One region of the Mesorhizobium captivum genome, then DNA from elsewhere that is predicted to be linked to it. Evidence: riboswitches for the same ligand, from Rfam matches in the RefSeq annotation. Region 1 holds a riboswitch; each other region holds the start of a gene.
What was found. A riboswitch is a leader RNA that binds a small molecule or an ion and turns the genes downstream of it on or off. The one in region 1 is predicted to bind cobalamin.

Region 1 (3,268 bases):
GCATTCCCTTGACAGGCTTTTGCGTAAGCGACTGGGCGAATTGCCACCAGCGCACCGTCATCGGATTGGCGCGCGATACGTCGCCGAAGATGATGGGGGGACGCACGTAGCGCGACCCATAACTCTGCACCCAGGCATGTTCGGTGAAGGCGAAGCCGGAAAGTTGCTCGCCGAAATGCTGTACCATGTCGTTTCGTTCGAACTCCCCATGCACCAGCACGTCCAGCCCGATCTCCTCCTGCAAGCGAATCGCAGCCTCGATCTCCTTCTTCAGAAAGGTTTCGTAATCGACATAGCTGAGCTGGCCCTTCGCGTGAGCGGAACGCGCCTTGCGCACCTGAGGCGTCTGCGGAAAGGATCCAATGGTCGTCGTCGGGAACGGCGGCAGGCCGAGCGTGCGGGCCTGGACCCTGGAACGCTCGGCAAATGCGCTCTTTCGTTGCTTCATAGCACCGTTGATGTCGGCGATCCGCCCTTCAACGAGCGGGTCATGGACCTTCGTGGATGTTGCGCGAGTCGCGGCAGCCTCGTCAGAGGCTTTCAACTCACCAGCCACGGCATCTCTACCTTGGGACAAGGCCCGAGCCAGGATGACCAGTTCGTCGGTCTTCTGGGCCGCGAACGCGAGCCAGGACCTGATGTTCGCATCCAGTACCGTCTCCATACGCAAGTCTATCGGCACATGCAGCATCGAGCACGAAGGCGCGATCTCGACTCGATCCAAGGGCCAGCCCGCGACGATCGGCTTGATGCGGTCGAGAATGGCAGTGAGGTTCGCGCGCCAGACGTTGCGGCCATTGATCAAGCCAAGCGATAATACCAGATCCTTAGGCGCGAGCCGACCAGCCATCTCCAACTGTTCGGGAGCACGCGAGAGATCAAGATGCAGGCCCGCCACAGGCAGCGATATCGCCGTCTCGAGATTGTCCCCCAGCGGCCCGAAATAGGTAGCCAGCATGATCTTCAGCTCGGGCGCGGCCTTCGACAGCTGCCCATAGGCAAATTCAAGTGCGGCTCGTTCGTTCGGGTTTAGGTCGAGCACAAGCGCTGGTTCATCGATCTGCATCCAATCGGCTCCCGAGAATTTCAACCTCCGCAGGAGTTGCTCGTAGACGGGCAGAAGTCGCGGCAGGAGCGCGAGGGGATTGAAACCTTCGACAGGTGACTTCGCCAGCTTGAGAAAAGTGACCGGTCCAAGCATGACCGGGCGTGTATGAATGCCCAAGGCTTTAGCCTCGAGGAAGTAATCAACCGGTTTGGTCGACGAGAGTGTGAACGCCTGATCGTCGTCAAGTTCCGGCACAATGTAATGATAGTTGGTGTCGAACCATTTGGTCATTTCCATCGCGGTTAGGGCAGGGCTAGCCGCAGGCTCCCGACCAGAGTCGCGATTGCCCGTCTGACCTTGGTTGCCGCGGGCCATGGCGAAATAGATGTCGAGTGGGACCTCGCCGCCATTCCATGCGTAGCGGGACGGCACGGCGCCGACAATGGCGGCGGTGTCGAGTACATGGTCGTAGAGCGAGAAGTCGTTCGACGGGATTTTCGACACACCGCGATCGCGCTGCTCCTCCCAGCTCGCGGCACGCAGCGCCTTTGCCGTCGCGAGAAGCTCGGCAGCGCATGATTTTCCGGACCAATAGCTTTCAAGCGCGAATTTCAATTCTCGCCTGCGACCGATACGCGGCACACCAAGCGTTGCTACAGGAATTTGTTGAGAGAGAGTCATGCGATACCCCGATGGTTGGGGCGTGGGGGACAACGAAGGCGCCAGTAGGCCGGTACGAACGCCGGGCTGCAGCGGCCACCGAGACACCCCGCCCGTGGACAATAGTTCGCCGTGGCAGGTCTCCTGGCTCGGGGGTCATAGCCTCTACCCGTCTTCCCGAGGCTGTTCGCCTCAGTGACATGAGTGGGGTCGGCTCGCCTCTAACAGTTGCGGGGGCAGCGCCGGCATCTCACCGGCTTCCCTCTTAGCTCCGCTGCGGCAGCGCCGTACGGAGAACCATGGCTTGGACACAATCACAGCAGTCAGCTCTTTTGTCAATATCGCATAAAGAAATGTTTATGTCATTATGTGAACGCACTTTGTACTTTCGGGGTGATTTCCAAGTCGCGTAGAGGACGAACTTTTCGATCGTTTCGGCACGCGGTAAGTGAGATTGGCTACATGAAGCCAGACTTTGGCCGCTGCAGGTGACAGGGCCAAATTGACAAAGGGCGCTGTGCAGAACCGTGCCAGACGGCGGCTCGGCCGTTCGGCCCGGCTGCGCAAGAGTTGTGAGCCGGGCCTTTGGTCGGACCGATTGGGGCGCGAGGCAGGGTGGCGCGCCAGCAGAACTGCGAGGCTAGTCGCATGCTGCAGTACGCGAATGTGGGCGTCCGCGCGCCGACTGATATCAAGATCACCTGAAACTGCCACCGGTAAGTGGCGCCAACCCGTTTCCGAGTTCCGGCAACTAGACCAGAAGCGCCAAGGGGAAAACCGCCCTCAACGGGATGCACATGCGACATTTTGATTTGCCCGCGCTTTCCTAAACAGATTTCACTAGGAGGAAGGAAGCTAGTCCTTGGACCGCCCCTACAGCAGCCCTGCCTGTTCGGCCTCGCGGCGCAAGTTCTGGCGCGGCCGCGGGCCAATCTGCTGAATCACCAGCCCGGCCGCCAGCGAGCCGAGATGGCCGCAGTCCTGAAGGCTGCGGCCGCTCGTATAGCCGTAGAGGAAGCCGGCCGCGTAGAGGTCGCCGGCGCCGGTCGTGTCGACCAGCTCCTTGATCTTCGTTGCCTCGATGGTGACGGTCTCGTCGCCGCGCACGATCACCGAGCCTTTTTCCGAGCGGGTGACGGCGGCTATTCTGCAATCCTTGCGGATGGCGGCGAGCGCTTCATCGAAGGAAGCGGTCTGGTAAAGCGATTTGATCTCGTGGCTGTTGGCAAAGACGATGTCGACGGTGCCCGAACGCATCAGATCCAGGAACTCGTCGCGGTAGCGGTCGACGCAGAAGGAATCCGACAGCGTCATCGACACTTCCCTGCCGGCGGCATGCGCGAGCCGCGCGGTCTGCCGGATCGCTTCCTTGGCGCGCGGCGGATCCCACAGATAGCCTTCGAAATAGGTGACCTTGGCGCCGGCGGCCTTGTCGGCCTCGACGTCCTCCGGCCCGAGTTCGATGCAGGCGCCGAGATAGGTGTTCATCGAACGCTCGCCGTCCGGCGTGACGAAGATCATCGAGCGCGCCGTCGGCGGCTCGCCATGGAGCGGCCTGGT
Region 2 (3,268 bases), on a different contig from region 1:
GTGCGGATTGCCTTTAGCCGGCGAGGATACGCTCGACCGCCGGGCGGTTAAGCCCCTTGAGGCCAATGACGACGAGCCGCGAGCGGCGCTCGTCCTCGGCCGTCCAGGCGCGGTCGTAATAGTGGTTGACGCGTGGGCCCACAGCCTGGAGCAGGAGCCGCATCGGCTTGCCGCCAACCTCGACGAAGCCTTTTACGCGCAGCACGTTTTCCTGCTCGGCGGCGAGAGCGACGCGCTTGGCCAGCTCATCCGGATTGGCGATCGACGGGATATCGATGACGAAGGAGTCAAAATCGTCATGCTCGTGGTCGAGCTCGTCATCGTGGTGGGTCTTGCGGTTTTCGATATCCTCCTCGACTGCGAGGCCGAGGCCGAGCAGCACCGACGGATCGACCTTGCCCTGCGCGGTCGGCACGACCTTCACGGCGCGCGCCACATGCTCGCCGATGACGGCGTTGGCGCGGGCCGCGCCGGCCGTGTCCATCAGATCGCTCTTCGATAGGATGATCAGGTCGGCGCAGGCGATCTGGTCCTCGAATACCTCTTCGACCGGATCGTCATGGTCGAGCGAGTCGTCGGCGGCGCGCTGCGCCTGCAGGGCGTCCATGTCGGAGGCGACGCGGCCGTCGGCCAGCGCCGGGCCGTCGACCACGGCGATGACCCCGTCGACCGTCACGCGGCTCTTCACGCTCGGCCACTGGAAAGCCTGGACAAGCGGCTTCGGCAAAGCGAGGCCGGAAGTCTCGATCAGGATGTGGTCGACCTTCGGCGTGCGCGACAGGATCTGGTCGAGCGCCGGCACGAAGTCATCGGCGACGGTGCAGCAGATGCAGCCATTGGCGAGCTCGACGATGTTTTCTTCCGGACAGGTGTCGACGCCGCAGCCTTTCAGGATCTCGCCGTCGATGCCGACATCGCCGAACTCGTTGACGATGATCGCCAGCCGCTTGCCCTTGGCATTTTCGAGCAGGTTGCGGATCAGCGTCGTCTTGCCGGCGCCGAGAAAGCCGGTGACGACGGTGCAGGGCACTCGGGAAACGGATGCGTTCATGATCGGTCCTTCAGGAGGTCGAGGGGAGGGATGCGGGCGACGAGGCCGCGCTTGAGGGAGTCGGGCCGGCCGCGCCAGGGGATGAGGCCGTCGGTGGAAGTTGCGAAGAGCTTTGCGCCGGCGACGAGGTCGGCGCCGCTCGTCGTGTCCAGATCGCCGAAGACGTAGCTCCAGCAGCCGTCGCGCAGAAGCGCAGCGCTGAGCCGGCGCTTGCAATTGCCAAGGCATTCGACGGTGTGGATGCGGATTTTTTCGCCCGATGCAGCGCGGCGCGTGTCCTCGGCCAGCAGGGCGCCAGCGCGCGGATGCGCGTCCGAACCAGTCTCGTCGCGGCAGGAGGAGCAGACGATAACGGTCACACCGGCCAAGGCGTCGTCGGGCTCGGACGGAATGTCCGCAATATTTGCCGGAAAACTGCCGTTGCGATCCAAAACCAGGCTCCTTGCCCGGAAAACCCGCCGGGCGATCGGATATTTTAAGTCTCGGACGGCAGGTCTCCTGGCTCGCGCTTCATCGCCTTGGCGCCGCCTTCCCGGGAACATCCCAGTGGTTTTCGGCTGAGGCTCGTCGCTTACAGTTGCGGGGACAGCCGCGGATTTAGGAAATTATCCCGCACCGCATTCCCTCTTAGCTCCTCCCTTTGCCGGGAGAAGACCGTCTGGCTCGGATTTAGGCTTACGGCTATGCGCCTGTCAACGCAGGGTGCGACGCCGAGATGTCGACCAGCGCCGGCCCGAGGTCGCCGGCCGGCGTCACTTCGATACGCTCCAGTCCGAGCCACGCCTGCATCTGCTTCAATTCTTCGAAGAGCTGCGCGACCGTTTCGGGCGGGGCCTCGGCCTCGGCATAGGCTGCGTGGACGCGCAAGATGCTTGCCGGGCGATCGGCCCTCAGATCGACGCGAGCGACGATCCGGTCGCCGAGGAGGAACGGCAGCACATAGTAGCCATATTGGCGCTTTTCTGCCGGCGTGTAGATCTCGATGCGGTAGCGGAAGCCGAACAGCTTTTCCGTGCGGGTGCGTTCGAAGACCACGGGATCGAACGGCGCGAGCAGGGCGCGGGCCTCGATCCGGCGCGGGAAACGGGCGTCCTTGTGGAGATAGGCGGTCTTGTCCCAGCCTTCGACTTTCACCGGCAGCAGCTCGCCCGTTTCGACCAGTTCCTCGATGCGGTCTTTGGTGTCGCCCGGCGCCAGGCGGAAATAGTCGCGCAGGTCGCCATAGGTGGCGATGCCATGGGCGCGGGCGGAAATGCGCAGCAATTCGCGATGCGCGTCCTCGACCGACGGGACAGGCAGATCGAGAACCGCCTGAGGCAGAACGCGCGCCGGCAGGTCGTAATAGCGCTCGAAGCCGCGCCGGTAGGCGGTGGTGATGCGCCCGGCCCAAAACAGCCATTCGAAGGCGTGCTTGGCCTCGCTCCAGCCCCACCAGCCGCCATTGCCCTTGTGGCCTTCGATGTCGGAAGCGGCGATCGGCCCGCGTTCGGCGACCTGCCGGTAGATCTCGTCGATCGTCTCCTTGCGCTCGTGGCCCCATTTGGCGAGGCCGAGATACATCTCCTCGCCCTGCTCGGCGCGCTGCATGCGCCAGCGCATCAGAGGGTAGGTCTCTACCGGAAGGAAGGACGCCTCGTGCGCCCAATATTCAAATACCGCGCGTTTGCGGGTGACCGCGGCATTGTCGAGCAGCGCAAGCCGGTAGGGGCCGAGACGCGAATAAAGCGGCATGTAGTGGGCGCGCACCACCGCGCTGACGGAATCGATCTGCAGCAGCCCGGTTCGGGAGAGCACGCGGGCGAGGTGGCGGCGGTTGGGCTCGCCGCCGGGGCGGGGGTCCGTGAAACCCTGCGCGGCAAGCGCAATGCGCCTGGCCATGCGAAGCGAGATTTTTTCCTTCATCAAGCTATCCTTGCCCCGATCTTTTGCCGGCATTTCCAGCCGGAGATTCCAGACATGCTAGCAGGCAAATGGCGGGAGATGTGTCAGGAGAGAAAAGTGGAGTAAAAAGTGAAGGAAATCAAACAGGAGCGGATCGGACCAGTTTCTTCCGATATGGCGTCCAGGGCGGGTTTTTGAACAACGTTTGACTTGCTTCGCCGAAACCGCTGCGCTAACCCTCGCCGCATCGCAGCATAGGGCCCTTAAAACGGTTCAGCGGGTTAAACTGTCACGCTTCCGCATTAGAGTCCGTTGCTGTAATCAAAGTGAACTGGC
Region 3 (3,268 bases), on a different contig from region 1:
GCGCGACAGGATATCCGTGAGCCGCCGGCATTCGGCCTCGATGTCATGCTCCGCCAGCACATGATTGGTCAGCCACAATGTCAGGCAATCGATCAGCACCGGCTGGTGCTCGGGCAAGGCCTCGATCGCGGCGACCAGATCGAGTGGCGCATCGACGGTGACCCAGCCTTCGCCGCGACGCGAGCAATGCAGCGCGATGCGCTCGCGCATCTCGTCGTCATAGGCCTGCGCTGTGGCTATATAGGTCCAGGGCGACGGGCCTGCCGTCGCCAGGGTTTCGGCATGCGCGCTCTTTCCGGAGCGCGCACCGCCGATGATGAGGGTCAGACGACCCTTGGCACGATCAGGCAAAGCTGTCGCGCAGGCTGGTCGCCGTGCCGGTGAAGCGGCCGCGCACCACGCCGACGACGGCACCCAGCACCAGCCAGAACACCAGGTCGGTGACCGTCACCGCCACCACGAACTGATGATGCAGCCCTTCCGGAATTGCCGTCTCGAAGCTGTCGGGCTGCGGCGCGCCGACGATATGCGGCGCAACGATCAGCACGACCGCTAGGATCGCCAGCGGCGACTTGCGGAAGGCGATCAATCCGAGACCGATCGCGGTTGCCGCCACTGTCGACACCCACCAGATCTGGCGCGGCAGCAGCTCGGCCGCCGGCATTGCCGGCAGTTCGGGCGGCAGGCCGAGCCCGGGCGCCAGCGTGAACACGGCAAAGCCGGCGAGGCCCCAGAACACGCCCTGGCGCCAGTTGCCGATACCGCCGGCAAATTCGGAGACCGCGACCAGGATTAGCGCGAAGCCTATGCCCGTGACGACGTTGGCGACGACGTTGAAGGCGAAGCGCTCGAAGCCGTCGGCCGGCGCCCAGTCCTCGTCCTCGGCCGGAGCCGCCGCTTCCGTCGGCGCCGGAGCAGCGCTGCTCATCGTATTGTCCGCCGGAGCAGCCGAGCTCATCGCATAGTTGTCTGAGGTCGCGGCATGGTCATGGTGATGGCCGTCACCCGCCTTTTCATAGACTTCCGCCTTGAGGATCAGCGGCACAGTCGCGTAGGCCTGCATGCAGGCGAGCACGATGCCCGCCACGAGCCCCGCGATCGCCGCGATGAACACGACGTTGCGAAACAGGTTCATGATGTCGGACCTAGCTTAGTGGCAGGGAAAAGCCATCGAGTGGCGATAGTCATGGGCAGCGTTGTGGACCGCATCGATATGCGAGAAGCCGACAAAACCGACGACGAAAATGCCGAGCAGCGCGGCCAAGGCCAACTGCATGATGCGCGACTGCGAGGAGACGGAGGCGCCGAGAGAGACGGAAGCGGTATTCATGTCTTGTCCTTTCGCCCTCCACCCGAGGGCATCGAAGTCAACTTTCCCGTCGCCGGCAGGTCTCCTGGCTCGCGGATCCGCGCCCTTCCCCACCTTCCCGAGGAAAAATCCTCAGTGGTTTATGGAGAGGACTACCGCACACAGTTGCGGGGGCAGCCACGGCTTTGGGCAAAAAAGTCCACCCTCACCGCATTCCCTCTTGGCTCCAAAAACGGAACCGACGACATCGGCGACTATAGGCAGAATCGACGCGCCCGGCAAACCAAATTCCGCCACCTCAGAGCGCGATTGCGGCACGCAGTGGCGTGCTAGGAGCCGGCAATCCTTTCAGCGACAAGCTGCTGCAATCGCCACAAATGGGCGTCGTGGATGCCGCGCGCTTCGAGATTCTTGACGGTGTTGTAGAGATAGTCGGCGCCCGAACCCCAATGGCCGCAGGACGTCGCCAGCCTTTCGACCACCTCCTCTTCGCCGAGCGGGCCGGCATAGGTCGTGCCCTTGCGATTGATGACGAAGGCGAGCGCTTTCAACGACCCTTTGTCGGTTGCAAGCTGCAGGAGGCGGGGGTGGTAGCTGGTCGGCTTCAGCGTCATCTCGCGGCGGAAAAGCTTGTCCAGCGCCTGCCGGCGCTCGCCACCGTTCAGGCGGAAAGCAACACCCTTGCATTGGCCGCCACGATCCAGCGCCATCATCAGACCCGGACTCTGTTTGGTACCGCGCCAGCGCGTCATCTTCATGCAGAAGGAGCGATGCCAGCCGCGCGCCATAGCGACGCGCTCCTCGACATGCTCGATTTCAGGCTTCCAGATCAGCGAGCCATAGCCGAACAGCCACAGCGGTTCGGTCGCGGGAAGCTCAGCCTCGAATACATCCAGCATCGCTTCATAGTCGCTGTCCGCGAGATGCTCCGCATCAGGGTCGGGCCCTGGGTCCTCGACCGCGCGAAAACAGCGGGCGACCAGCTCCTCGGTCAGCGACATCGTTCTTGCAGGCATGCGGTGCACCTTCGGCGGCCGGCGAATCCACTGGCGATGGCGAACCGAGCTTAGGTTTCTCGCGCAAGCGCCACAATGCGGAAGACCAGCCCGGTCGCTGATCAAAAAGATTTCGGCAGATAGCGCCAGGTGAAGAAGCCGCAAAAGGCGGCCAGTATGCCGAGCGTGACGAACACCGAGCCGAGGCCGAAGAAGGTCAGCACCACCGAATAGACGAGCGGCGGCGTCAGCTCGGAAAAGTCGAGGTAGGTGCGGTAGACCGCCGCCATCTGCGCCTTTTCGTAAGAGCGCACCGAACGCATGAAGGCGGTGGAACCCAGCGCGTCGAGCGCGATGGTGAAGAGCGCGCCGCAAAGCAGGAAGACGGCGGTGAGCAGCGGCGCGGCTGCGCCGACACCGCCCGCCGCAATCAGCATGGCCGACATCGCGAAATAGGCGAAGGTCATGGTCCGCCGGCCGCCGAAGCGCTTTCCCGCCCTGCCCCAGAAGATCGCCATGAACAACAGCGCATTGCCGGCCGAGACCAGCAGCCCGCCGGCAAGCTTGCCCTCGCCGGTGATCACCATGAACAGCGGGCCATAGACGAAGAAGGTGGTCCAGAAGCAGGAGCGGCCGAAGGCGATCAGCCAGGCAAGCCGCAACCGCGGCTGCGTGATGAAGCGGCCGATATTGGCGAGTGGGTTGGCCGGCCGGCTCTTGCCGGGGCGGATCGATGGGTTGTCGCCCAGCCGGTAGGTCCAGAACAGCGCGAGCAGCGCCAGCGCGAAGACCACGACCGCGCCATGCGCGGCATAGATGCCGAAGCGCGTATAGAGAAAGATGCCGAGCGTCGGCCCGCCGGTCCAGGCAAACATCGACCACGCCATGCGCAGCGACTCTGCCTGCATGAACTCGGTCTTGCGGATGTGGTCCATGATATAGAGGTTGAGCGTGATCGACAGCG

Region 2: it holds a riboswitch for cobalamin, as region 1 does, so the genes downstream of both, RFM40_RS17020 (DUF1636 family protein) here and metE (5-methyltetrahydropteroyltriglutamate--homocysteine S-methyltransferase) in region 1, are expected to answer to the same signal.
Region 3: it holds a riboswitch for cobalamin, as region 1 does, so the genes downstream of both, RFM40_RS32200 (CbtB domain-containing protein) here and metE (5-methyltetrahydropteroyltriglutamate--homocysteine S-methyltransferase) in region 1, are expected to answer to the same signal.

The regions. Positions count from the first base shown of each region.
Region 1 is NZ_JAVIJB010000062.1:19,341-22,608, forward strand. Features, by position in the region: gene metE (5-methyltetrahydropteroyltriglutamate--homocysteine S-methyltransferase) at 1-1,729, opposite strand, end outside; cobalamin riboswitch at 1,826-2,025, opposite strand; gene RFM40_RS31265 (adenosine kinase) at 2,582-3,268, opposite strand, start outside.
Region 2 is NZ_JAVIJB010000018.1:97,238-100,505, forward strand. Features, by position in the region: gene cobW (cobalamin biosynthesis protein CobW) at 14-1,051, opposite strand; gene RFM40_RS17020 (DUF1636 family protein) at 1,048-1,482, opposite strand; cobalamin riboswitch at 1,523-1,725, opposite strand; gene RFM40_RS17025 (winged helix-turn-helix domain-containing protein) at 1,733-2,953, opposite strand.
Region 3 is NZ_JAVIJB010000070.1:5,618-8,885, reverse strand. Features, by position in the region: gene cobU (bifunctional adenosylcobinamide kinase/adenosylcobinamide-phosphate guanylyltransferase) at 1-351, opposite strand, end outside; gene RFM40_RS32205 (CbtA family protein) at 344-1,135, opposite strand; gene RFM40_RS32200 (CbtB domain-containing protein) at 1,151-1,330, opposite strand; cobalamin riboswitch at 1,368-1,567, opposite strand; gene RFM40_RS32195 (gamma-glutamylcyclotransferase) at 1,639-2,325, opposite strand; gene RFM40_RS32190 (MFS transporter) at 2,427-3,268, opposite strand, start outside.